Regions from separate parts of the Streptomyces sp. NPDC026301 genome, predicted to be linked through region 2. Evidence: riboswitches for the same ligand, from Rfam matches in the RefSeq annotation. Region 2 holds a riboswitch; the other holds the start of a gene.

What was found. Region 2 has a riboswitch for cobalamin ahead of ACZ4MH_RS17890 (ribonucleoside-diphosphate reductase subunit alpha). Riboswitches for the same ligand answer to the same signal wherever they lie in the genome.
Region 1: it holds a riboswitch for cobalamin, as region 2 does, so the genes downstream of both, metE (5-methyltetrahydropteroyltriglutamate--homocysteine S-methyltransferase) here and ACZ4MH_RS17890 (ribonucleoside-diphosphate reductase subunit alpha) in region 2, are expected to answer to the same signal.

What each region holds. Positions count from the first base shown of each region.
Region 1 covers NZ_JBVHPN010000004.1:401,051-406,897, forward strand. Annotated here, with positions in the region: gene ACZ4MH_RS09650 (FUSC family protein) at 1-1,421, opposite strand, end outside; gene metE (5-methyltetrahydropteroyltriglutamate--homocysteine S-methyltransferase) at 1,618-3,948, opposite strand; cobalamin riboswitch at 4,105-4,322, opposite strand; gene ACZ4MH_RS09660 (amino acid adenylation domain-containing protein) at 4,501-5,847, shown strand, end outside.
Region 2 covers NZ_JBVHPN010000009.1:162,963-168,809, forward strand. Annotated here, with positions in the region: gene ACZ4MH_RS17885 (ribonucleotide-diphosphate reductase subunit beta) at 48-1,100, opposite strand; gene ACZ4MH_RS17890 (ribonucleoside-diphosphate reductase subunit alpha) at 1,100-3,529, opposite strand; cobalamin riboswitch at 3,683-3,814, opposite strand; gene ACZ4MH_RS17895 (GNAT family N-acetyltransferase) at 3,891-4,406, opposite strand; gene mctP (monocarboxylate uptake permease MctP) at 4,513-5,847, opposite strand, start outside.

The DNA.
Region 1 (5,847 bases), on a different contig from region 2:
AGTACGAGGGCGAACGCGAGCCAGGTCTGGTTGCCGACCAGCCCGGCGAGTGCGACACCGGCGACCACGCCGAGGATCGTGCCCACCAGCCGGCGGTACCCCTTGACCAGGATCTCGCCCGTCGACGCGGTGTTGAGGAAGACCACCCAGCAGGTCAGCACCGCCCAGTACCAGCGCTGGCTGGAGAGGAACTCGCCGCCGATGATGGCCAGCGTCGAGCCCACCGCGACCTGGAAGGCGGCCCGGGTGGTGGGCCGCTTCAGCCCGGTGCGCTCGTCGGCCTCCTGCTCCTCCGACGCGCCCTCGAGACTGCCCATCGCGACGTCCTCGGCGTCGAACTCCTCGCGGGAGCGGGCCGTCGCGGGCGTGTCGTCGGACGCGTCCTGCGGCCCGTCCAGCGCCAGCCGCAGACCCAGCACGGCGCGCGCGGCCTCACCGATGCCGCGGAAGACGTCCTGGACGGCGGGGGAGGCGGCCGGCAGCTTGTCCTCGTCGCGGTAGCCGAGCAGCCGGTTCCGTACGTGGGCCAGGGCCATGCCGCGGTCGTCGGCACCGCGGCGCGCGATCAGCAGATGCAGTGCGCCCAGGTCCCGGCGCAGGGTGCGGGTCTCGGCGTCCTCGCCCGGCGCGCGGTCGGCGGCGACCGGCACCGGCGCGTGCGGCAGGTGCATCGTGATCGTGTCGGCACGCTCGGCGCTGCGCGCGTTCAGCAGGATCACGCCCAGCCGCTCGGCGGCGATCTCGGCGTCCGCGATGCGGCGCTGCAGCCGCGCCGCCGTGGCCTCGTCCCGGGTCCCCTCCTCCAGCCGGCCCTGGATCATCAGGGCCGCCTCGTGCAGCCGGGCCGTGCGCCGCCGCAGCGTGTCCAGGACCTTGTCCAGGTCGTCGGGGCCGGCGTCCAGCAGCTCGAGCTGGGCCGCCAGCAGCTGCGCGAGCCGCGCCCGGAACGCCTCGCGGAGCCGCCCCAGGGTGCGCTGGGGCGTCTCCGGTACGACGGCGAAACGGACGACGGCGCTGCACGCGAACGCGACGGCCAGCGTCAGATACAGCTCCGGCAGCGCGCCGACGGTGGCCTGGACGAACAGCGAGACGAAGTAGACCTGGAAGCCCATCAGGCCGAGGGCCGTGCCGCGGTCGCCGAACCGCCGCCCGTACACCGCGCCGAAGATCAGCAGCACGAAGAAGACGTCACCGGCGATGATCCGGGTGTGCAGCAGCGCACCCAGCGACATCGCGGCGAGGGCGACGGGCAGGCCGCACGCGAGCGTGACGGCCTGGCCGCGCACCTCCTTCTCCTTGATCGCGAAGGTGGCGACCATGGCCGCCATGGCGCCCGCGACCATGTGCGTGACGTCCGTACCGAGCAGCGCGAGGACGGCGAGGGCCAGCACGATCGCGCCGACCGTCCGCAGCCCCGCCATCAGCCGCAGCAGTCCCGGGTCGGACGCCGCGAAGCGGTCCCAGGTGCGGATGGAGGCCCGCCGTGTCGCTGCTATCACGCTGCCGTACTCTCCCGAAGCTCGCCATGATCCATGGAGGCCCCAGCATCCCACGAGTCACGCCCCGGTACCGAGGTCGGTGCGCGCATCGCTGAGTCCGGCAGCGCCCTCGAAGGCGTCAGGCGGTGTCCTCCCGCGCCGTGCGCGTCCGGCGGACGCGATGGGCCGCCGCGACCAGGTTCTCCAGTGAGGTGCGCGTCTCCGGCCAGCCCCGGGTCTTCAGGCCGCAGTCGGGGTTGATCCACAGCCGCTCCGCGGGGACGGCCGTCAGCGCCGCGCGGATCAGGGCCTCGATCTCGTCGGTGTCCGGGACGCGCGGTGAGTGGATGTCGTACACACCCGGGCCGACCTCGCGCGGATAACCGGCGGCGGCCAGCTCACCGGCCACCCGCATGTGGGAACGGGCCGCCTCCAGGCTGATCACGTCGGCGTCGAGGTCGTCGATGGCCGGGAGAATGTCGCCGAATTCCGCGTAGCACATGTGCGTATGGATCTGGGTGTCGGGGCGCACGCCGCCGGTGGCGAGCCGGAACGCCTCGGTGGCCCAGGCCAGATAGGCGGCGTGGTCGGCGGCGCGCAGCGGGAGCGTCTCGCGCAGCGCCGGCTCGTCCACCTGGACAACCGAGGTGCCCGCCGCCTCCAGGTCGGCCACCTCGTCGCGCAGCGCCAGCGCGACCTGGCGCGCGGTGTCGGCGAGCGGCTGGTCGTCGCGGACGAAGGACCAGGCGAGCATCGTGACGGGACCGGTGAGCATGCCCTTGACCGGCCGCCCGGTGAGCGACTGCGCGTACCGGGTCCAGCGCACCGTCATCGGCTCCGGGCGGGAGACGTCGCCGGCCAGCACCGGCGGGCGGACGTAGCGGGTGCCGTAGGACTGGACCCAGCCGTGCCGGGTGGCGAGGTAGCCGGTCAGCCGCTCGGCGAAGTGCTGCACCATGTCGTTGCGTTCCGGCTCGCCGTGCACCAGGACGTCGAGCCCGGCCTTCTCCTGGTACGCGACGACCTCGCGGATCTCCGCCGCGATCCGCTCCTCGTACGCGTCCTCGTCGATCCGGCCCGCGCGCAGATCGGCGCGTGCGGTGCGCAGCGCGGACGTCTGCGGGAAGGAGCCGATGGTGGTGGTCGGCAGCGGCGGCAGGCCGAGGTGGGCGCGCTGGGCCGCGGACCGCTCGGGGTAGGGCTGGGAGCGCCGGCAGTCGGCGGCGGTGACGGCCGCGGCGCGGGCGCGCACGGCGGGGTCGTGGGTGAGCGCGGCGCCGGTACGGGAGGCGAGGTCGGCGCGGTTGGCGGCCAGTTCGGCGGCGATGATGCCGGTGCCGTGCGTCAGCCCGCGGGCCAGGGTGACCAGCTCGGCGGTCTTCTGCCGGGCGAAGGCGAGCCAGCGGGCGATCTGCGGGTCGATGTCGCGCTCGGCGGCCGCGTCCAGCGGGACGTGCAGCAGCGAGCAGGAGGCCGCCACGTCCACCCGGTCGGCGAGGCCCAGCAGGGTGCCGAGGGTGGCGAGTGACTTCCCGTGGTCGTCGATCCACACGTTGCGGCCGTTGACGACGCCCGCGATCAGCCGCTTGCCGGGCAGGCCGCCGGCCGCCGCCAGGTCGTCCAGATTGCCGGCCGCGGCCTCGGTGAAGTCCAGCGCCAGCCCCTCGACGGGGGCCTTGGCCAGTACCGGCAGGGCCTCGCCGAGACGTCCGAAGTAGGTCGCGACCAGGAGCTGCGGGCGGTCGGTGAGGGCGCCGAGGTCGCGGTAGGCGCGGGCCGCGGCGTTCAGTTCGGCCGGGGTGCGGTCCTGCACGAGCGCCGGTTCGTCCAGCTGGACCCACTCGGCACCGGCGGCGCGCAGGTCGGCGAGGACCTCGGCGTAGACGGGCAGCAGCCGGTCGAGCAGGGTCAGCGGCTCGAAGCCGGGGTCCACGCCGGGGGCCGGCTTGGCGAGCAGGAGATAGGTGACCGGGCCGACCAGGACGGGGCGTGCGGTGTGGCCGAGCGCGCGGGCCTCGCTCAGCTCCGCGACCTGCTTGCGGGAGTCGGCGGCGAAGACGGTGTCGGGGCCCAGCTCCGGCACCAGGTAGTGGTAGTTGGTGTCGAACCACTTGGTCATCTCCAGCGGCGCCGCGTCCTGCGTGCCGCGGGCCATGGCGAAGTACCCGTCCAGGGCGTCCGTTTCGACGGCGGCGCGGTGCCGGCGGGGGATCGCGCCGACCATGACGCTGGTGTCCAGCACGTGGTCGTAGTACGAGAAGTCGCCGGTCGGTACCTCGTGCAGGCCCGCCTCGGCCAGCTGCCCCCAGACGGAGCGGCGCAGTCCCGCGGCGGTCTCCCGGAGCGCGTCGGCGGTGACGCGGCCCTTCCAGTACCCCTCGACCGCCTTCTTCAGTTCCCGGTCCGGCCCCTGCCGGGGATAGCCGTACACGGTGGCCCGTACGGCCGTGGCGGTGTTCTTGCTGGTCACGTTGCTCTCCTTCGCGAGCGTGTCTCCGAGCGCCCGGCGACGGGCGAGAGCGCGAAGGGAGTGCACAGCGGACGGGACGCCACGCACTCGTGTGCCGCGTCCCTGCTGTACGCCGACCCGCCCTCGAGGTCACCGGAAGGACCGCACACGACGGGGGCCGCGTGCGGGCAACGGGCAGGTCTTCGGACTCACGAGCACGTCCACCCGAAGGTAGACACCTACTGGCCGTCGCTTCCCGGACCCGGTCGGATCCAGTGCGTATGACGGCGGTCGTTCCCGCTCACCGCTGCGGGGCAGTCCCGGATTCCCACCGGGTTCCCTCTTACGACGCGCCTGCCTGGCGGACAGGGCGAACCAGCTGCAGCGATCAGGTTATGCCCTGTCGCCGTCCACGTGCCATCCCCCGCTGTGTGCGTACGCCGTGCCGAGTGTCGTCGGGCAGCCCCGCGCGGAACAGGTCGGGGGTATCGGGCCGACTGTCCGACAAGCTGACCTGACGTGTCGTCAGGCAGAGTGCCGAGATGTGCCGCACGCGCCCCTTATCGTGCGCTTATGAGTCAAATGCCTGATTCCGCCCGTGACCGGATCGCCATCATCGGCATCGGCTGCCGCCTGCCCGGCCACGCCAACGACCACCGGGCGTTCTGGCGGAACCTGGCCGAGGGCCGGGACTGCATCGTCCCGACCCCGGCCGACCGGTACGACGTCACCACCCTGGGCAGCCGGGACCGGGCCAAGCCCGGGCGGCTGGTCGGCGGCCGCGGCGGGTACATCGACGGCTTCGACGAATTCGACCCGGCGTTCTTCGGCATCAGCCCGCGCGAGGCCGCCCACCTCGACCCGCAGCAGCGCAAGCTCCTGGAGGTCTCCTGGGAGGCCCTGGAGGACGGCGGCCAGCGCCCGGCCGGCCTGGCGGGCCGCGACATCGGCGTGTTCATCGGCGCGTTCACGCTGGACTACAAGATCCTGCACTTCGCCGACCCGGACTTCCTGGCGGCACACACCGCGACCGGCACCATGATGACGATGGTGTCGAACCGCGTCTCGCACGCCTTCGACTTCCGCGGCCCCAGCGTCTCCCTCGACACCGCCTGCAGCTCCTCCCTCGTCGCCCTGCACCTCGCCCGGCAGAGCCTGCTGCGCGGCGAGACCGACCTCGCGCTGGCCGGCGGCACACTGCTGCACAGCGCGCCGCAGTACACCATCGCCGAGACCAAGGGCGGCTTCCTCTCCGTCGACGGCCGGTCGCGCGCCTTCGACGCGGCGGCCGACGGCTACGTACGTGCCGAGGGCGTCGCCGTCGTGGCACTGAAACGGCTGGCCGACGCGGTGCGCGACGGCGACCCGGTGCACGCCGTGGTGCTCGGCAGCGGGGTGAACCAGGACGGGCGGACCAACGGCATCACCGTGCCGCGCGAGGACGCCCAGGTGGACCTCGTACGGAAGGTGTGCGCCGAGGCGGGCGTCGCGCCCGGCAGCCTGCAGTACGTCGAGGCACACGGTACTTCCACGCCCGTCGGCGATCCGATCGAGGCCCGGGCGCTCGGCCGCGTCCTGTCCGCGGGCCGCCCGCCCGGCGCCCCGTGCTACGTGGGCTCGGTCAAGACCAACATCGGGCACACCGAGGCCGCCGCCGGCATCGCGGGGCTGATCAAGACCGTGCTGTCCCTGAAGCACGGGAAGATCCCGCCGCACCTCAACCTGGAGCGGCTCAACCCGGCCCTCGACGCGGCCACGCTGCCCTTCGAGATCCCGGACCGGCTGGTCGACTGGCCCGCGCACGACGGGCCGGCCCGGGCCGGCGTCAACTCCTTCGGCTTCGGCGGCACCAACGCCCACGTACTGCTGGAAGAAGCACCGGCCCCCGAGGCGGCCCCGCGGCCCGAACCGCCGCAGCGC
Region 2 (5,847 bases):
GGGGCAGCGCGGTTTCCGGCAGCCGTGCCAGAAGTCCGGCAGCCGTTCTAGAACTCGTCGTCGAAGGAGACCGAGCCCTCGACCGCCACCTGGTACGCCGAGGCGCGGCGCTCGAAGAAGTTGGTCAGCTCCTGGACGTTCTGCAGCTCCATGAAGGAGAACGGGTTCTCCGAGCCGTACACCGGTGCGAAGCCGAGCCGCTGCAGCCGCTGGTCGGCCACGCACTGCAGGTACTCCCGCATCGACGCCGTGTTCATGCCCGGCAGGCCGTCGCCGCACAGGTCCTCGGCGAACTGCAGCTCGGCCTCCACGGCCTCCTTCAGCATGTCGGTGACCTGCTGCTCCAGCTCCGCGTCGAACAGCTCCGGCTCCTCCTCGCGGACGGTGTCCACGACGGAGAACGCGAAGTTCATGTGCATGGTCTCGTCGCGGAAGACCCAGTTCGTCCCCGTCGCCAGGCCGTGCAGCAGGCCCCGCGAGCGGAACCAGTACACGTAGGCGAACGCACCGTAGAAGAACAGCCCCTCGATGCAGGCCGCGAAGCAGATCAGGTTCAGCAGGAAGCGGCGGCGGTGGGCCTTGGTCTCCAGCCGGTCGATCTTCTCGACGGAGTCCATCCAGCGGAAGCAGAACTGCGCCTTCTCGCGGATGGACGGGATGCTCTCGACGGCGGCGAACGCGTCGGCGCGGTCGTCCGGGTCGGGCAGGTACGTGTCCAGCAGCGTCAGATAGAACTGGACGTGCACGGCCTCCTCGAAGAGCTGCCGGCTCAGGTAGAGCCGCGCCTCGGGGGAGTTGATGTGCTTGTAGAGAGTGAGGACCAGGTTGTTCGACACGATCGAGTCGCCGGTCGCGAAGAAGGCGACCAGCCGGCCGATCAGGTGCTGCTCGCCCGGCGACAGCTTGGCGAGGTCGGCCACGTCGGAGTGGAGGTCGACCTCCTCCACGGTCCAGGTGTTCTTGATCGCGTCGCGGTAGCGGTCGTAGAAGTCCGGGTACCGCATCGGACGCAGCGTCAGCTCGAAGCCCGGGTCGAGGAGGTTCTTGTGCGTCGCGCCGACGGTGTGGGTGGCGGCGGCGCTCTCGGGTGCGGTGGTCATTACTGGCATGCCTCGCAGGACTCGGGGTTCTCCAGGGAGCAGGCGATCGCCTCGGGGTCGGTCGCCTGCTGGGGTACGGGGGCGGCGGCGGCCGTGCCGCGCGCGGACTGCGCGATCCGGGTCGCCGGGCGGGACCGCAGGTAGTACGTGGTCTTGATGCCGCGCTTCCACGCGTAGGCGTACATCGAGCTGAGCTTGCCGATGGTGGGCGCCGCCATGAAGAGGTTCAGGGACTGGCTCTGGTCCAGGTAGGGAGTGCGGTCGGCGGCCATGTCGATCAGCGCGCGCTGCGGGACCTCCCAGGCCGTGCGGTACAGCGCGCGGACGTCCTCCGGCACCCATTCCAGGTCCTGGACCGAGCCGTTGGCCTCGCGCAGCGCGTCACGGGTCCGCGCGTCCCACAGGCCCAGCGCCTTGAGCTCCTCGATCAGGTACGCGTTGACCTGCAGGAACTCCCCGCTCAGCGTCTCGCGCTTGAAAAGGTTGGAGACCTGCGGCTCGATGCACTCGTACACGCCCGCGATGGAGGCGATGGTCGCGGTGGGGGCGATCGCCAGAAGGAGTGAGTTTCGCATGCCGGTCGCCGCGATACGGGTGCGCAGCGCGGCCCAGCGGTCGGCCCAGCGGGGCTCGGCATTGGGGTAGTGGTCGGGGTGCAGCACGCCGCGGGCGGTGCGGGTCGCCGCCCAGTTCGGGTGCGGGCCGTGCCGCTCGGCGAGGTCGGCGGACGCCTCGTACGCGGCGAGCATGATCCGCTCGGAGATACGGGTGGACAGCTCGCGCGCCTCGGGGGAGTCGAACGGCAAGCGCAGCCGGAAGAACACGTCCTGGAGGCCCATCAGGCCCAGTCCCACCGGTCGCCAGCGGGAGTTGGACGCGCCGGCCTGCTCGGTCGGGTAGAAGTTGATGTCCACGACGCGGTCGAGGAAGGTGACGGCCGTCCGGACCGTGGCGTCCAGCTTGGCCCAGTCCAGCTCGCCGTCCGCGCCCAGGTGCGCGGCGAGGTTGACGGAGCCGAGGTTGCAGACGGCCGTCTCGCCGTCGTCCGTGACCTCCAGGATCTCCGTGCACAGGTTCGAGGAGTGCACGACCCGGCCCGGCTCGGCGGTCTGGTTCGCGGTGCGGTTGGCGGCGTCCTTGAAGGTCATCCAGCCATTGCCGGTCTGCGCCAGGGTCCGCATCATGCGGGCGTACAGCGTCCGCGCGGGGACGGCCTTGATCGCTTTTCCGTCGGCCTCCGCCTGCCGGTACGCGGCGTCGAACTCCGCGCCCCACAGGTCCACCAGCTCCGGCGCGTCCGCCGGCGAGAACAGCGACCAGTCCTGGTCCGCCTCGACCCGGCGCATGAACTCGTCCGGGATCCAGTGCGCGATGTTCAGGTTGTGCGTACGCCGCGCCTCCTCACCGGTGTTGTCGCGCAGCTCCAGGAACTCCTCGATGTCCGCGTGCCAGGTCTCCAGATACACGCAGGCGGCGCCCTTGCGGCGGCCGCCCTGGTTCACCGCGGCGACACTCGCGTCGAGGGTCCGCAGGAACGGCACGATGCCGTTGGAGTGCCCGTTGGTGCCGCGGATCAGCGAACCGCGGGCGCGCACCCGGGAGTACGAGAGGCCGATGCCGCCCGCGTGCTTCGAGAGGCGCGCGACCTGGTGGTAGCGGTCGTAGATCGAGTCCAGCTCGTCCAGCGGCGAGTCCAGCAGATAGCAGGAGGACATCTGCGGGTGGCGGGTGCCGGAGTTGAAGAGCGTGGGGGAGGAGGGCAGGTAGGAGAGCGTGCTGGTCAGCGCGTACAGCGCGGCGACGTCCTGGACGGCGCGGTCCGAGTGGTCCTCGGCCAGGCCGCAGGCCACGCGCAGCAGGAAGTGCTGCGGGGTCTCGATGACCTTGCGGGTGATCGGGTGCCGGAGGAGGTAGCGGGAGTAGACCGTGCGCAGGCCGAAGTAGCCGAAGCGGTCGTCGGCGCCGTCCTGGAGGGCCGCCTCGACCAGCGCGTCCAGCGTGGCGGCGTGCGTCCGGACGAACTCCGCCGTGCCGTCGGCGATCAGACCCTCGCGGTGCCCCGTGGCGACCGAGGCGGCGAAGCCCGTCGCGCCCTGGCTCGCGGCCTCCTCGGCGACCGCGGCGGTCAGCAGCCGGGCGGCCAGCTTGGAGTACTGCGGCTCATCGCCGATCAGCCCGGCCGCGGCCTCCATCGCCAGCTCGCGCAGCTCCGCCGCGTCCGAGCCGGCGTGCCGGCCGCGCAGCGCGGCCGCGGCGACCTTGCCCGGGTCGGTGGCCGGCAGGTCGGCGGTGAGGTCGGTCAGGGTGCGCAGCAGGGCCGTACCGGGGCCGTCGTCGGGCCGCGCGGTCGTCGCCCGCGCCTCCTGTGCCGCCCGCTTCTCCTGTGCCGCCTGCGCCTCTTGTGCTGACTCCGCTGGCGCGATGGTCACCTTGTGCTCTCCTCACTCGGCTGGGGCCGGGGGAGGGCGGTCGGAGGCGTACGGGCAGCCGCGCCGGAGCCCTGCCGGGCACGCGGGCACACCACGCAGCGTCCACCGGCCCATCCCACGGAGCCCGGACGTCTCGACGCCCGCACCGGAACGGATACGGACGTACCGTCGGCAGGTCCTCGGACTCGGCGAGCGCGGCACAAATGCCCACTCAGCACACCGTTGCGGGACAGTTCCGGATTCGCACCGGATTCCCCTGCGGCGACAGCGAGCACGAGCATACATCTTGTGTCGCCCCGCGCGAGCGTTCCCATATCTTGTGTCGCGACGCTGCTGTCCGTGCAGCCGTACGCACGGATGGTCACCCCTGCGAAGGCGTCAGCTCCCGGGCGAACGTCAGCAGCGGGCCGGCGTCCGGTATCGGATGCCAGTCGCGGTCCGGGGTCCGCGTGAACCCCAGGCGACGGTAGATGCGGTGCGCGCTGAGCATCGAGCGCTGGGAGGACAGCACGAGACGTGCGCAGCCCTCGGTCTCCCGCGCACGTTCCAGACACGCGCGCACCAGCGCCTCGCCCGCGCCTCTGCCGCGTGCCTCCTTCGCGACCGCCAGCATCCGGAACTCCGCCTCGCCCGGCCGCGCGATGTCCGCCCACGGACCGCCCGCCGGCACGAACGTCACCCCGCCCAGCACCTCGCCGTCCGCCACGGCCACCAGCACCTCCGCCTCGGCGGCCCGCCGCGCCACGTCCCGCAGCAGGGGCAGATAGCCGTCGTCCTCCCCGAAGTCGAGCAGCCCGTCACCGAGATACGCCTGGGCCGTGATCTCGCCCAGCCACGCGTGCTCCTCCGTACGTATCCGCCTGACCACGATGTCCATGGGATCCATGCGCTCAGTGTGCACCGGGGGTACGACAACGGGCCGCCGGTTTCCACCGGCGGCCCGTCGGCCGTCATGAGCTCAGGCGGGACTCTGCGGTCACGACCTAGTGGGCGGCGCCCGCCGTGGCCGGCGGCAGGTCCACCTGGACGCCCTTGTCACCGGCGTCCGCCGTGTAGTCCTCGGGCGAGGTCTCGTCGATGCCGGCAGGGGCCTTCACGGCCCGCAGGACGACCGTCAGGACCACCGTCACCAGGACGTTGAGCACGAACGCGGTCAGGCCGATGTAGCCGATCTCGCCGATCCCGGGGATCTCCGCGTTCGAGCCGCCGAAGTGCTTCTGCGTGGGGCTCGCCACGCCGTACGCCGCGACCGTGCCGTACACCATGCCGACCGCCCAGCCGGCGAGCAGCGCCCAGCGGTGGAACCAGCGGGTGAACAGGCCGCCCACCAGCGCCGGCATGGTCTGCAGGATCCAGATGCCGCCCAGCAGCTGGAAGTTGATCGCCACCGTCTTGTCCATCGTCAGGACGAACGCCAGCGCGCCGACCTTCACCAGCAGCGACACCAGCTTGGCGACCTTGTGCTCCTGCGCGGGCGTGGCGCCCGGCTTGAGGAAGTCCTTGTAGATGTTGCGGGTGAAGAGGTTCGCCGCGGCGATCGACATGATCGCGGCGGGCACCAGCGCGCCGATGCCGATCGCGGCGAACGCCACGCCCGTGAACCAGTCGGGGAACATGTTCTCGAACAGCTGCGGGATCGCCAGCTGCCCGTTCTGCACCTTGATCCCGGCCGCGATCGCCATGAAGCCCAGCAGCGCGAGCAGGCCGAGCATCAGCGAGTACAGCGGCAGGATGGTGGTGTTGCGGCGGATCACGTTACGGCTGCGCGAGGAGAGCGTGGCCGTGATCGAGTGCGGGTACATGAACAGCGCCAGCGCCGAGCCGAGCGCCAGCGTCCCGTACGCCCACTGCGCGTTGGGGCCGCTCGCCAGCTCGCCGCGCGGCTTGCCGGTGGCCGGGTTCGTCTGCGCGAAGGCGTCGCCCGCCGTGTGGAAGATGTGCTCGAAGCCGCCCAGCTTGATCGGGATGTAGATGATCGCCACCGCGATGACGAGGTAGATCAGGCCGTCCTTGACGAACGCGATCAGCGCGGGCGCGCGCAGCCCGGAGGAGTAGGTGTACGCGGCCAGCACGCCGAAGGCGATCAGCAGCGGCAGGTCCTTGATGAACCAGTTCGTGCTCTCGCCGCCGCCGACGCCCATCACGTCCAGGACCGCCTGGATGCCCACGAGTTGCAGCGCGATGTACGGCATCGTGGCGAGGATGCCGGTGAGCGCGACGGCCAGCGACAGGGCCTTGGAGCCGAAGCGGCCGCGCACGAAGTCCGAGGTGGTGACGTACCCGTGCTTGTGCGACACCGACCACAGCCGCGGCAGGAA